Regions from separate parts of the Kitasatospora sp. MBT66 genome, predicted to be linked through region 3. Evidence: riboswitches for the same ligand, from Rfam matches in the RefSeq annotation. Region 3 holds a riboswitch; each other region holds the start of a gene.
What was found. Region 3 has a riboswitch for FMN ahead of ribB (3,4-dihydroxy-2-butanone-4-phosphate synthase). Riboswitches for the same ligand answer to the same signal wherever they lie in the genome.
Positions count from the first base shown of each region.

Region 1: linked by a shared signal. The riboswitch ahead of ribB (3,4-dihydroxy-2-butanone-4-phosphate synthase) and the one ahead of ribB (3,4-dihydroxy-2-butanone-4-phosphate synthase) in region 3 are both predicted to bind FMN.
Region 2: linked by a shared signal. The riboswitch ahead of BI06_RS29515 (riboflavin synthase) and the one ahead of ribB (3,4-dihydroxy-2-butanone-4-phosphate synthase) in region 3 are both predicted to bind FMN.

Region 1 covers NZ_JAIY01000014.1:103,853-108,226, forward strand. Annotated here, with positions in the region: gene BI06_RS34965 (hypothetical protein) at 150-1,538, shown strand; gene ribB (3,4-dihydroxy-2-butanone-4-phosphate synthase) at 1,647-2,294, opposite strand; FMN riboswitch at 2,544-2,674, opposite strand; gene BI06_RS34975 (hypothetical protein) at 3,264-3,746, shown strand; gene BI06_RS34980 (MMPL family transporter) at 4,215-4,374, opposite strand, start outside.
Region 2 covers NZ_JAIY01000010.1:1,110,010-1,114,383, reverse strand. Annotated here, with positions in the region: gene BI06_RS29530 (MSMEG_1061 family FMN-dependent PPOX-type flavoprotein) at 1-5, opposite strand, end outside; gene BI06_RS29525 (antibiotic biosynthesis monooxygenase) at 134-439, shown strand; gene BI06_RS29520 (SCO4226 family nickel-binding protein) at 468-716, opposite strand; FMN riboswitch at 976-1,103, shown strand; gene BI06_RS29515 (riboflavin synthase) at 1,323-2,018, shown strand; gene BI06_RS29510 (nicotinamide mononucleotide transporter family protein) at 2,015-2,659, shown strand; gene BI06_RS29505 (bifunctional 3,4-dihydroxy-2-butanone-4-phosphate synthase/GTP cyclohydrolase II) at 2,656-3,957, shown strand; gene ribH (6,7-dimethyl-8-ribityllumazine synthase) at 4,054-4,374, shown strand, end outside.
Region 3 covers NZ_JAIY01000010.1:1,419,892-1,424,265, reverse strand. Annotated here, with positions in the region: gene BI06_RS30750 (LLM class F420-dependent oxidoreductase) at 1-20, opposite strand, end outside; gene BI06_RS30745 (zinc-binding dehydrogenase) at 111-1,130, opposite strand; gene BI06_RS30740 (DUF402 domain-containing protein) at 1,341-2,030, opposite strand; FMN riboswitch at 2,423-2,553, shown strand; partial or broken gene ribB (3,4-dihydroxy-2-butanone-4-phosphate synthase) at 2,701-3,396, shown strand; gene BI06_RS30730 (acyl carrier protein) at 3,636-3,878, shown strand; gene BI06_RS30725 (acetyl-CoA carboxylase biotin carboxylase subunit family protein) at 3,882-4,374, shown strand, end outside.

The sequences.
Region 1 (4,374 bases), on a different contig from region 3:
ATCAGGGCGGAACAGGGCGCCTGGGCTACCACTCAGCTCGTTGACGCTCCGCAGTCAACTTGTTACGATTGATTGGATCTTGGTCGACGTTTCGACCGAATTCCCGTAGTCCGCCGACAGGATCCGGCGGGCGTCGGAGGCGCATCGACATGGCAACGCACCCCCTGGTCGCGCTGAGAACCGCGACCGGCCTCTCGCAGGCCGCCTACGCCCGGCTGATCGCCAGGACCCACGCGGAGCTCGGGCACGGACAGATGGCCGCGCGGCGGGAGAAGGTGTCCCGATGGGAATCCGGGCGGATCGCCCCCGAGTTCACTGCCCAGCTCGCCATCGCCCGTATCCACCAGGTGGACGAGGGCATCGTGCTGCGTCTGGGATGGCCGCAATGGCTCATGGCCGCCACCGGGGACCACGACCTCCTCCAGCAGCCGTGGTCCCCGCAGGGCGCCGTCGCCGTCTCCCGGCTCACCGCGGCCGCGGCGGGAGAGCCCGGCGCCGCGCTGATCGCCACCGGCTCCTGCCTCACCGCCCAGATCCGCGGCGTCCTCGCAGCCCTCGCAGGTGGAGCCCGCCCGCCCGAACGCGGCGGTCCCCGCATCGCCCCCGAAGCACTCGTCTGGGCCGAGCAGCGCATTCTCGCCCTCGAACGACTCGAAACCGGCAGCCCCGTCCCCCAGCACGCCCTCTACCTCGCCGCCCGCACCGAGTACCGGCTGATCACCGATCTGCTGACCAGCCACGGATACGACCGCGCCACCGGCACCCGACTGCTCCTGCTGTGCGCCCGCACCGCCACCCTGTGCACTTGGACCAGTCACGTCGCGGGAGACGAAGCCTGGACCGAGCGCTACAACCTCGCGGCGATCCGTGCGGCCTCTGCCGCCGGAGCACCGCATCACACCGTCGCCTACCTCACCCAGCTCTGCTACCGCCACCTGCGCCGCGGCGACCCCCGCGACGCGCTCTCCCTGCTCCGGGCCGCCCGCGCGATCGTCCCCCGCCCCACGCCACGTCTGGCCGTCAAGCTGCACGCCCGTCAGTCCGTCCTCTCCGCCCGGCTCGCCCAACGCACCGCCGGCCTGCGCGCCCTGGACCGCGCCGAACACGCCCTCGCCGCGGCCTCACCGCAGTGGGACCCGGAAGCCGATCCCACCAGCGGCAACATCAACGAGGACTACCTCGACTTCTCCCGCGGCCACACCTGGCTGCGTCTGGGGCAGCCCACCCGCGCACTGTCCTGCTTCAGTGCCCTGCTCGGCGACCGAGCGGCCCCGGACCGGTCCCCGAGCCCCTACGACCCCGTCCAACTGTGCCCGGCCGTCGAGGCCCAGCTGGACGCCGGACGGATCGACGAGGCCGCAGCCACGATCCGCCGCGCCATCGACCGTACCGGCGGTTTCCTGCCCGGACTCGCCAACCGCTTCCGCCGCTACCTGGCCCCCCACGCCGGCCACCCGGACGTGCGGGAACTCCTGGAGCGACTGGCCGAACGCCCCCCGGCGCACGCCGTACCCGACCGCGGGCAGCAGAACCCGTGAGATCCGACCCGGCCGGCCGTGATGTACCGCCGGAGCCGGACGGACCGGTGGGAACTGCGCACGGGGATCGTCCTCCGTCCTCGATCGGATCGAGGAACGTCGGGACGCTCAGACAGGGGGCTCGGTGGCCAGCCGGTAGGCCACCAGGTCGCCCACCGAGATCAGCACCAGCCCGTCGCGCGCGGCGAGTTGCTGCAGGTCGTGGAGGCGGGCCATGCGCCAGTCCGGCCGGACGACCTCGCACATGGCGGTCACACCGGAGAGCCCCGCCAGGCGGGACAGGTCCACCCCGGCCTCGGTGTGGCCGTCGCGCTCCAGCACGCCGCCGCGAGCGGCGCGCACCGGGAAGACGTGGCCCGGCCGGGCGAAGTCGCCCGGCGCGACGGCCGGGTCGGCCAGCGCCTGCACGGTGCGCGCCCGCTCCTCGACCGGGATGCCGGTGGTTCCACCGGCGATCAGGTCCACCGAGACGGTGAAGGCCGTGCCGTGCAGACCGGAGTTCTCCGCCGCCATCTGCGGCAGGTCGAGTTCCTCGCACCGCTCGACCGGCACGGCCGCGCAGACCACGCCGGAGGTGTGGTCGAGCATGTACCGCAGCGCGGTCTCGTGGGTGTACTCGGCAGCCACCATGAGGTCGCCTTCGTTCTCGCGGGACTCGTCGTCGAAGACGATCACGAAAGCGCCACGGCGGAAGGCCTCGATCGCTTGCTCAACCTGCTGCAGGCGGTCGGCTCGTGGGAAACGCGTGGTTGCCATCTGCTCTCTCCTGAGGTCGGGAAACCCTGGACCGGGAGGTCCGGAGGGTTCACTGGTCTGCGAGAGAACGCGGCCATCCGGAAAGACACATGCTTGCGCGCACGGCCCTCCACAATGGACGGCGCCGAGTGCGCGGGGAGGGACGGCGAACGGCAGCTCGCCCCCGTGCACAGACGCCGTTCCGGGGAAAGCGAGCACCAGGTCCGCACGGTGGGGCGGCAAGCCCACTACCGGCCGGACACGGTGTCGCCGCGCACTGCCTTCCATCCGGACTTTCACCGTCGGTCCTGGAGTTTCACCAGGTCAACCAGCCGATGGCTTCGGCTGGGTCGCGGACTTTGACCGCCGGTTCGGAATTGCACCGACCCCGGAGCGCGCGAACACTCAGACCGATCATGACACGTGTGCCCCGGGTTGTGGATGTGTGCCCCGAAGGAGGCAACAAGTCGGTGGCTGGGGGACGGTCCGTCACATCGACTTCCCGCTTGCTCTCCCGAGGGCGACCCGCACCGAGACGAACACCTCCAGCAACGCAGGTCGTCCGCGACAACGCCCTCGCCGTCGCGGGCGAGGGCGGTGTCGCGGATTGTCCGCATGCGTTCCGTGACCCCGTGCCACGTGGGCGCGAAGCACCGGCCCTGGGACCACGTTGGACCACGCCAGATGAGCGCCCATGAAGGCTGAGGGATGAAAACGGACGCTTGTGCGCAAGGAAAACACTGGGTCACCGTCAGCAGTTCGCAGGCCCAGTACGCCTGGTACCGCGACATGATCGCCGCCTGCCGGGCGCGGGATGCGTCACCGAGCCGGTAACTTAGCTGCAGCACAGTAGAGTTCGTGAGAGTCGTGACTGCCGCTAAAGATCTGCCCGTCATGGCCGGCCTGTTCGACGGACCGAGGGCCCCCGTACCATCGGGGGGCCGGTGGCGGCGGTGACGCCGGTCGGCTGACACGTCAGGGAGGGTTCGGGTGGCGGACGGCAGGCACGAGGACGGCGATGCGAACCCATCGGAGTTGGCGGCGCTGCGACTGAGGCTCTACCTAGAGTCGCTCCAGCTCCTGATGCCCGAGCCGCAGTTCAAGCTTCTGAGGGACCTTCTGTACGGCTATGCCGAGCTCGGCGGAGGCCGGATCGAGGTGAAGCTGGACGACGAGGAGCGGGAGCTGTTCACACCTGCCGTGCAGCACGAACTGCTCGTTCTCCTCGGCCTGCTCGGTGCCATGGCACCTGGGCACGAGGACCGCGCCGACCACGTGGTGGCCGACCTCGGTGACGGTGAGTGGGTCAAGGGGGCCATGTCGCTCGTACCGCCGGAGGTCGCCTCCGACCCGACCCGCCTGCGCCGACTGCGTGACAGGTTCGACGCTGTGGAAGGCGAGCGGGCGGGCGACCGTGCGACGGTGGAGGGCATCGCCGAGGTGAGCGGGATGGCGGGGACGGAAGAGAACTGATCTGAGTGAGTTCAGCTCCGCAGCTGCCTCTCCGACGGCTGACCGAGCCGGGACGTGGCCTTCGTCCACGGCGAAGAGACAGTGCCGAGCACAATCCTGCGGATCGCCCTGACCGGACTCGTGCGGTGATTGCCGATGACCAGCCGGCTGCCGGTCGGGCTGCGCTCGGGAGGGGAGGGAACGCAGGAACCCGGTCCAGGACACCTCGGCCCTGTGCGGATTGCGGTGGTCGATCCTGGTCTCGCAACCAGGGTCTGTGCCCGGTAAGCAGCAGAAGAGGCAACTGCTGCCGCGAGGCGATGCTGTGGGTGGCGTGCGGTGGATCCTGAGTGGGTGTGAACCGAGGTTGTACCCCGGACAGGCCCCACTCGTTGTTCGCTCCCGTCCACCAAGGGCGGGAGTCAATGCTCGTCGGTCTCGTGACGGCGGACCGCGGGCGCCCCACGGCCCCGCGGTCCGCCGCTGCCGCTACCGGACCGCCGCCACGGGGCGGGGTGCCTCGGGGGTGGGCTTCGGCAGGTAGTGCTCCGTGTGGCCTTCGACGTGGAGGTGGGGGAGGCGGCGGTCCAGCCAGGTGGGCAGCCACCAGTTGCCGCGGCCGAGCAGGTGCATCACGGCCGGTACCAGC
Region 2 (4,374 bases), 310 kb from region 3:
GTCATACCGATCAACGTAACCGAGCCCGTGCCGACGCGGCCCGTCACCGTCGGGAAATCCTGCCCGAACCCCTCGCCACCAGCGCTTTCGCGTCGATAATGGGGCCAGGACGCTTTCGGGGCAGGTGGTCGCCGTGATCATCAGAATCTGGGCCGGGCAGGTCATGGCCGGGCACATCGAGGAGTTCTGCGAGGTGCTGACCAGCAAGGTGCTCCCACAACTCGGGCGCACCGAGGGCTGCCTCGGCGGCGAGCTGTTGCGCTCCGTCACCGAGGGCGGGCACCGGGTGCTCGTGGTCAGCCGCTGGCGCGACGAGGCGGCGCTGCTCGGCTACGCGGGGCCGATGTGGCGGATCCGACCGGTCTGGTCGGAGGGCGAACTGCGGTACCTGGCCCACCCGCCGGAGGTCACCCACTTCACGCCGGTCCCCGTGCCCTGATCCGCCGGGGCCCGCCGCCGGGTCGTGCTCAGACGATCAGCGGAACCGGGTGCACCTCGGCCGCCGGATGCCCGGTGCGCTCGTGGATCCGCTGCACGGCCTCCTTCGACGGAGCCTCGGACAGGCAGTAGACGTGGCCCGACTCCGGATCGGCCCAGGCCTGCTCGAAGGTCACGCCCTCGTCGGCCTGGATCGCCAGGTCGGCCTGGTGCGCCATCCGCAACTCTTCCTCGGTGATGCCGGCCATCCCGTGGTGGACGTCCATGAACTTGGCCATAGCTCCCGCACCTCCTGCGGTCGCCCGCGACGGCGCGTGCCGCCGCCCCGGTACCACCAGCCTGCGCCCGCCGCACCCCGGACCGCCACCGGACGCCCCGCGCGGGCGCGCCGCCGGAGGCCCCGCGCGGGCGGCGAACCCCCTCCGGCGACCCGCGTCGTCCATTCCCCGGCGCCGAGTGAAAGAGGCCACAGTGGACACCTCTCCCTGGCTCCGCGCGGATCATGGCAGAATGACGGCAGAATCAGCAGTGACGTTCAGCGCACTCCGGGGTCGGTGAAAATCCGAACCGGCGGTTACAGTCCGCGACCCGTCCGCAGCCAGCGGCCGGTTGACCAGGTGAAATTCCTGGACCGACGGTTAAAGTCCGGATGGGAGGTGTGCGCGGCGGACGAGTGAGCAGGGCCCGTGGTCCCCCGGTGGACCTCGGGAGGCGGTGTGCGGCGACGGACGGGGTCCCCCCTCGTTCCGGCGCCCGGTTCGGCGGCAGCCCGGTGACGGGTCCCGTTGCCGTCCGGCGCCCGTGTACCCCTTGCCCGCGCCTGTCCGCGTCCTTCTCCCGTGCCGCACCCCGGAGTCCGCGCCCCAAGCGCGAGGAGAACCCGGGTGTTCACCGGCATCATCGAAGAGCTCGGCGAGGTCGTGTCGATCGAGGAGATCGGCGACTCCTCGCGAATCCGTCTGCGCGGCCCGGTGGTCTGCGAGGGCGCGCGGCACGGGGACTCCATCGCGGTCAACGGCGTCTGCCTGACCGTCGTCGACAGCCCCGAGGAACTCGCGGCGGGCACCGGCGAGTTCAGCGCCGACGTGATGGCCGAGACACTGCACCGTTCCAGCCTGGGCGAGTTGAAGCCCGGCGGACGGGTCAACCTGGAGCGCGCCATGGCGCTCGGCGCCCGGCTCGGCGGACATCTGGTGCAGGGTCATGTCGACGCCACCGGGCGGCTGTTGGGCCGCGAACCGGGGGAGCGCGACGCGGCCGGCGAACTCCGCTGGGAGGTGCTGCGGTTCTCGCTGCCCGACTCCGTCTCGCGCTACCTGGTCGAGAAGGGCTCGATCACCGTCGACGGCGTCAGCCTCACCGTGGTCGAGGCCGCCCGCGACAGCTTCACCGTCAGCCTCATCCCGGCCACCCTCGCGCTGACCACCCTCGGCACCAGGGCCGTCGGCGACAGCGTCAACCTGGAGGTCGACGTCCTCGCCAAGTACGTGGAGCGGCTGCTGGAGGCCCGCACCCTCCCGCCGCTGCCCGGGGCGAACGTGCCGGACGCGACCGACACCACCCCGGGGGAGGAACGGTGAACTGGCTCAACGGCACCGTCCACCTGCTCGGCCAGGACGTCTACCGCTCCGACATCATCGGCAACCTGTTCGGCCTCGCCGCGCTCGCCCTCGGCTGGCAGCGCTCCCGGCTGACCTGGCCGGTCCAGTTGCTCTCCGGCCTGGTCCTGGTCGGCGCCTACTGGAGCGCCCACCTCAGCGGCGGCGTCGGCAAGCAGATAGTCGTGATCACGGCCGCCGTGTGGGGCTGGACCCGGTGGCAGCGCGGCAGGCGGGGCGACGGCGACGTCGCCGTGCGCTTCGCCACCGGCCGTGAGCGCGCCGCGCTGATCGGCGGCACCGCGCTCGGCACCCTGGCGGTCGGCACGCTCTTCACCGCCGTCCCGCAACTGTCCTGGGACGCCTGGCCGGACGCCTACATCTTCGTCGGCACCCTGGCCGCGATGGTCGCCCAGGCCCGCGGCTGGGTCGAGTTCTGGTTCGCCTGGATCGCCGTCGACCTGGTCGGCGTGCCGCTCGCCTTCAACAACGGGCTGGTCTTCTCCGGCTTCACCTACTCCGTGTACTTCGTCCTGGTCCTGCTCGGCCTGCGCGCCTGGTGGCTCCGCGGCCGCACCGCACACCCCGTGACCGACCCCGCCCTCCAGGGAGCCTCCGCATGACCGAGAACCCCACCACGCGTCCGGCAGAGCACCCCACCGCGACCCCGGCCGGGGACAGCGCCGCCGAGTTCGTCCTCGACCCGGTCGAGCGGGCCGTCGCCGACATCGCGCTCGGCCGCGCCGTGATCGTCGTCGACGACGAGGACCGCGAGAACGAGGGCGACATCGTCTTCGCCGCCTCCGCCGCCACCCCCGAGCTGATGGCCTTCACCGTCCGCTACAGCTCCGGCGTGATCTGCGCCCCGATGACCGGCGCCGAACTGGACCGCCTCAAGCTCCCGCCGATGACCCAGGTCAACGAGGACCGCAAGGGCACCGCCTACGCCGTCTCGGTGGACGCCAGGGACGGCGTCGACACCGGCATCTCGGCCGCCGACCGGGCCCGCACCGTGCGCCTGCTCGCCTCGCCCGGCACCGGCCCCGCCGACCTCGCCCGGCCGGGGCACGTCTTCCCGCTGCGCGCCGTCGAGGGCGGCGTGCTGGTCCGCCCCGGCCACACCGAGGCCGCGGTCGACCTGGCCCGGCTGGCCGGCCTGCCGCCGGCTGGCGCGATCGCCGAGGTGGTCAACGACGACGGCACCATGGCCCGGCTGCCCGAACTGGTGGCCTTCGCCCGCGAGCACAACCTGGCGATCATCTCGATCGAGGACCTCATCGCCTACCGCCGCCGCACCGAGCTGCACGTCGACCGGGCCGCCGTCACCTCCCTGCCGACCGCGTTCGGCGAGTTCACCGCCGTCGGCTACCGGGGCACCCTCGACGGCGTCGAGCACATCGCGCTGGTCGCCGGCGGACTCGCCGAGGACGGCCGGCTCCCCGACGGCGAGGACGTCCTGGTCCGGGTCCACTCCGAGTGCCTGACCGGCGACGTGCTCGGCTCGCTGCGCTGCGACTGCGGCCCCCAGCTGCAGGCCTCGCTGCGCCGGGTCGCCGAGGCCGGCCGCGGCGTGGTGCTCTACCTGCGCGGCCACGAGGGCCGGGGCATCGGCCTGGCGCACAAGCTGCGCGCCTACGAGCTCCAGGAGCGCGGCCGGGACACCGTCGACGCCAACCTCGACCTGGGCCTGCCCGCGGACGCCCGGGACTACAGCATCGGCGCCCAGATGCTCGGCGACCTCGGCGTCCGCTCGCTGACGCTGCTGACCAACAACCCGGACAAGCTCACCGCGCTCACCGAGCACGGGCTCAAGGTCAAGGGCCGCGAGCCGGTGGAGATCCCGGCCGGCGAGCACAACGCGCGCTACCTGCGGACCAAGCGCGACCGGATGGGCCACGACCTGCCCGGCCTCGACGGCTGACCCGGCCGCACCGCCCCCTGCACCGACCCGCACCCGCACCCCCGTACTGATCCGCAACCCGCAACCAGCAACCCGAACCACCGAAAGGCACCGCACATGAGCGGCCACGGAGCCCCCGAGCTGACCATCGACAACGCCGCCGACCTCAAGGTCGCCGTGATCGCCGCCCAGTGGCACGAGCAGGTGATGAACGGCCTGCTCGACGGTGCCCACCGCGCCCTCAAGGAACTGGGCGTCGCCGAGCCGACCGTCCTGCGCGTCCCCGGCACCTTCGAGCTGCCGGTGGCCGCCAAGCGCCTCGCCGAGCGCGGCTACGACGCCGTGGTCGCCCTCGGCGTGGTCGTCCGCGGCGGCACCCCGCACTTCGACTACGTCTGCCAGGCCGCCACCGCGGGCCTCACCCAGGTCTCCGTGGAC
Region 3 (4,374 bases):
GCGGCGGGGGTGGTGCTCATGGGGGGTCTCCTGGTGGTGCGGGTGCGGGTGGGTGTCCGACGCCTGGAGGGCGCCCGACGGGGTGTCAGGAGGGTGTGCGGGCAGGAGAGTCAGCGCGGTTCGACGAAGACCCGGAAGACCGGCGAACCGGAGCTCTCGGTCAGGGCCTTGTCCGTGTCCGCCAGTTCGTGGCGGGAGGTGACCAGCGGGGCCAGTCCTTCGGCGAGCGCTCCGCTGCGCAGCAGGGCGGCGGCGGCACGCCAGTCGGCGGGCTCCTGGCTGTAGGAGCCGGTCACGGTGAGCTGGCGGCGGTGCACCTCGTAGCCGGGCAGGACGGCGTCGGGGGTGTCGTGGGAGCCGCCGAAGAGGACCAGCCGGGCGCCGTCGGCCGCGGCGCGGAAGCCGGCGGCGATCGCCTCGCGGGAGGCGATGGTGACGAACACCACGTCGGCCTTGGGGAGTTCGGCGAGTTCCTCGGGCGTCACGGCGTGGTCGGCGCCGGCCAGCAGGGCCGCGCCGCGGCGGGCCTCGTCGGTCTCGATCACGGTGACCGAGCGGGCCTGGTGGTGCTGGGCGAGCAGCAGGTGCAGCCGGCCCATGAAGCCGCCGCCGATCACCGCGACCCGGTCGCCGGGCTGGAAGGAGCCGCGCCGGAACGAGTGCACCACGCAGGCCAGCGGCTCGCCCATGGCGGCGTGCAGCGGGTCGGCGTCGCCGACCGGCCAGGCGTGGGCGGCCGGCACCCGGACGTACTCGGCGAGTCCGGCGCCCATGCTGATGCTGCCGTCCGGCAGCAGACTGCCCTGCGGCGCCGCGCAGATGGCGCTGTTGCCGGAGCGGCAGTGGCGGCAGGTGCCGCAGCGGGTGAGCAGGTCCACGGTGACCAGGTCGCCGACGGCGGGGGCGTCCTCCAGTGCGGCGGCGCGCGCGCCGACCTGCTCGACGCGGCCGGAGACCTCGTGTCCGGCGGCCACGGGGTAGACGGGCATGGCGCCGGTGTAGAGCTTGGCCTCCATGGTGCACAGCCCGCAGGCGGCGATCCGGACGAGTACGTCGTCCTCGCCGATCTCGGGGCGCGGGGTCTCGCGGATCTCGACGGAGCCGGGGGAGGTCACCAGGGCTATGCGCATCGGTCGTTCCTTTCGCGGTGCTGTGGTGCTGCGGTGCTGTGGTGCTGATGCAGCGGTGTGGGCTGCTGCGGTGCGGACTGCCGCGTGCGCGCCGGCGCGGCATCGGGGTGCCGCGGTGCGGTGGCGCCGCGCTGTCGCGCTGCCGGGGCACGGGTGGTGCCCCGACGGGCCCGGGCGGTCGGGTGGACCGTCGGACGGCGGGGGGTCGGCTCAGGCCGGGGGAGGGGGAGCGGTCCACCGGGCGGCGGGTCGCCAGTGCGTCCACCGCTCGGTCCACCAGGTGTCGCCGCGGTCGATCCGGGCGGCGAGCCCGGCGGCCTCGGCGCGGACGGCGGCGGCCTGTGCGGGGGTGAAGCCGCCGGTGCGGGCGCGCTCCTCGAAGGCCTCGACGTCCTTCCAGCGGTACGGGCCGCCGTCGGCCGGGATCCAGAGGTCGAGTTCGTGGTCGAGGGTGTCGACGCCCTCGGCGGTGATCCGGTACGGGTCCTGGAAGTTGACGTACCAGCCGGAGAGTTCGTCGGTCTCCGGGTCGCGGAAGGCCCAGACGGCGTGGGCCTCGCCGGGGCGCTGCAGCTGCAGGACGCCGGGGCTGCGCCAGCGGTCGGCGACGGTGCTCCAGCCGTGCGGGCCCCAGCTGAACTCGCCCTCCCCGAAGGCGAGTCGGGTGTCGTGGGCCAGGTACACGGCGAGCAGGTCGGGTTCGTGGGCGACGACCCGGACGGGGTAGCTCAGCCAGACCCGCCCGTCCAGGATCTCCCGGCGCAGCACGATCTGACTCGGCGTCAGCAGCTCGTCGCCGGCTGCGGGCAGGGCTGTGCCGAGGCCGGTCGCCGGCCCGGCCGCGCCCCGGCCGGACGCGTCACCGACGGACGCGGTGGACGCGGTGGACGCGGTGGACACGGCTGACGTGGCTGACGCGGTGGGCGCGGCGGGCACGGCAAAGCGCCTCGGACCGCTCGAAGGATCGTGCATGAACGTCTTGCCCCCGTTTCGCAGTGCCGCCCCCGGAACGCGGGCGGCGAGACTCCGGCCCCCGCCGGAGTGCCGTGCGCCTGCCCCTCGGACCCCTTCCCCAGTGGTTCGACGCAGGTCGAACGGGGGTCGCTACTCGTGGGTAGGCATCGGCGGTCCGGATCTTAGGCACGCCCCCGGCGCATTGGCAATGCCCGCCGAACGGCGGGGTCGGGAACCCCCGATCGGCGGTGTGATGCAGCCCACGGCGCCGCCGGTTCACCGACGCCTTGTCAAGATCGCGGCAAGTGTGCGAGGTTGACGAGCGTTGTTCAAGACGTTTGCGCACTCCGGGGTCGGTGAAATTCCGAACCGGCGGTCACAGTCCGCGACCCGTCCGCCGCCAGCGGCCGGTTGACCAGGTGAAATTCCTGGACCGACGGTTAAAGTCCGGAAGGGAGGCAGTGCGCGGCGGGCAGGTTTTACCGATGGCCGGGGGGATTCCCGTCGGCCGGTCGGTCGCGGGCCGCTTTCCGCCGGAATGCGGTCGACGACCGCCCCTGCACGCCCATCTCCATCAGCCCCGGAAGTCCGCGCCCCGAGCGCGAGGAGAGTTCCGATGGGCCGCACCACGGGCACCACCACCACGGGCACGACCACCGCCGACGCGACCTCGTACGCGGTCGGCGACACCGAGCAGCCGTTCGACTCCGTCGAGTACGCGGTCGCGCAGATCGCGGCCGGCCGGGCGGTCGTCGTCGTCGACGACGAGAGCCGCGAGAACGAGGGCGACCTCGTCTTCGCCGCCGAGCTCGCCACCACCGAACTGGTCGCCTTCGCCATGACCGAATGCCGCGGGCTGCTCTGCGCCCCGATGACCGGCGCGGACCTCGACCGGCTGGAGCTGGACCAGATGGTCCGCGACAACACGGAGCACCACCGCACCGCGTTCACCGTCTCGGTCGACGCCGCGGCCGGCATCAGCACCGGCATCTCGGCGGCAGACCGGGCCCTGACCCTGCGCCTGCTGGCCGAGCCGGGCACCCGCCCGGCCGAGCTGGTGCGCCCGGGCCACGTCTTCCCGCTGCGGGCCGTCGACGGCGGTGTGCCGGCGCGTGCCGGACACACCGAGGCCGGGGTGGACCTGTGCCGGCTGGCCGGTCTGCGTCCGGCGGCGGCCATCTGCGAGATCGCGATGGCGGACGGCGCGATGGCCCGGCTGCCGGAGCTGCGGGAGTTCGCCCGCCGGCACGGCCTGGCGCTGATCTCCATCGCCGACCTGATCGAGCACCTGCGCACCGCCGGTGGTGCGGTCGAGGTCGGAGCGGCGCGGACGGCCGTCGTGGCGGTCGCCGGCTGATCCTGCCGGGAGACCGGCCGCAGGGGGGCGGTTCCGCCGGGAATTCCATTTCCGGGGCGGTGCCGTGATTCGCCCTGCCCGCAGGAATTCCGGCACCGACTCCGGTTAACCCGCTGTTCTCCCGGAATTGACAGTTCCGCAATCCTGCTCCAATAATCGATTCACGGATGCACGCCGACGGGGAGAGGCCTGGTATGTCCGACACCAGCACCACAGAAAAACTCAGAAGTATTTGGGAAGAAGTCCTCGGTACGCCGGTCGGCGACCTGGACGCCGATTTCTTCGATCTCGGCGGGGATTCCCTGCTGGCCCTCGCGATTTCCACCCGGGCCATTGAATCCGGTCTGGACATGCCCCGGTCGGCGGTGCTGCGCCGCAGCACCCTCCGGCAGCTCGCCGAGGCCGTCGAGGACCCACGACTCTTCGATCGCGCCTGAGCGATGGCCATCGTCGTCGTCTACGACCAGGGCTCGGCCTCGCCGCGCGAGGTGATCGCCCTGGGGCGCACGGCTCCGGTACTGGTCGCGCTGGCCGACTCCGAGCACGCCCGGCAGGTCGCCCCGCTGTTCGAGGAGAACTGCGCCGGCGTCGTCACACTGGCCGAGGGGGACGGGGCGGTCGTCGCCCGGCTGCGCGAGTACGGAGCCGCAGGCATCCTGACGTTCAGCGAACGGATGCTCGCCGACACCGCCCGGCTCGCCGGACTGCTCGGCCTGCCGTTCAACACCCCCGAAACCGTAAGGGTGTTGACCGACAAGGCGGCGCAGCGCCGGCGGCTCCGGGAGGCCGGGGTGGACGGTGTGCGCAGCGCGCTGCTCACCGACGCCGACGGCTGGCGCACCGCGCTGACCGAGGTGGGCCTGCCCGCCGTGGTCAAGCCGGTCCGCGGGGAGGGCAGCCGGAACACCGTCCTGGTGACGGATCCGGAGCACG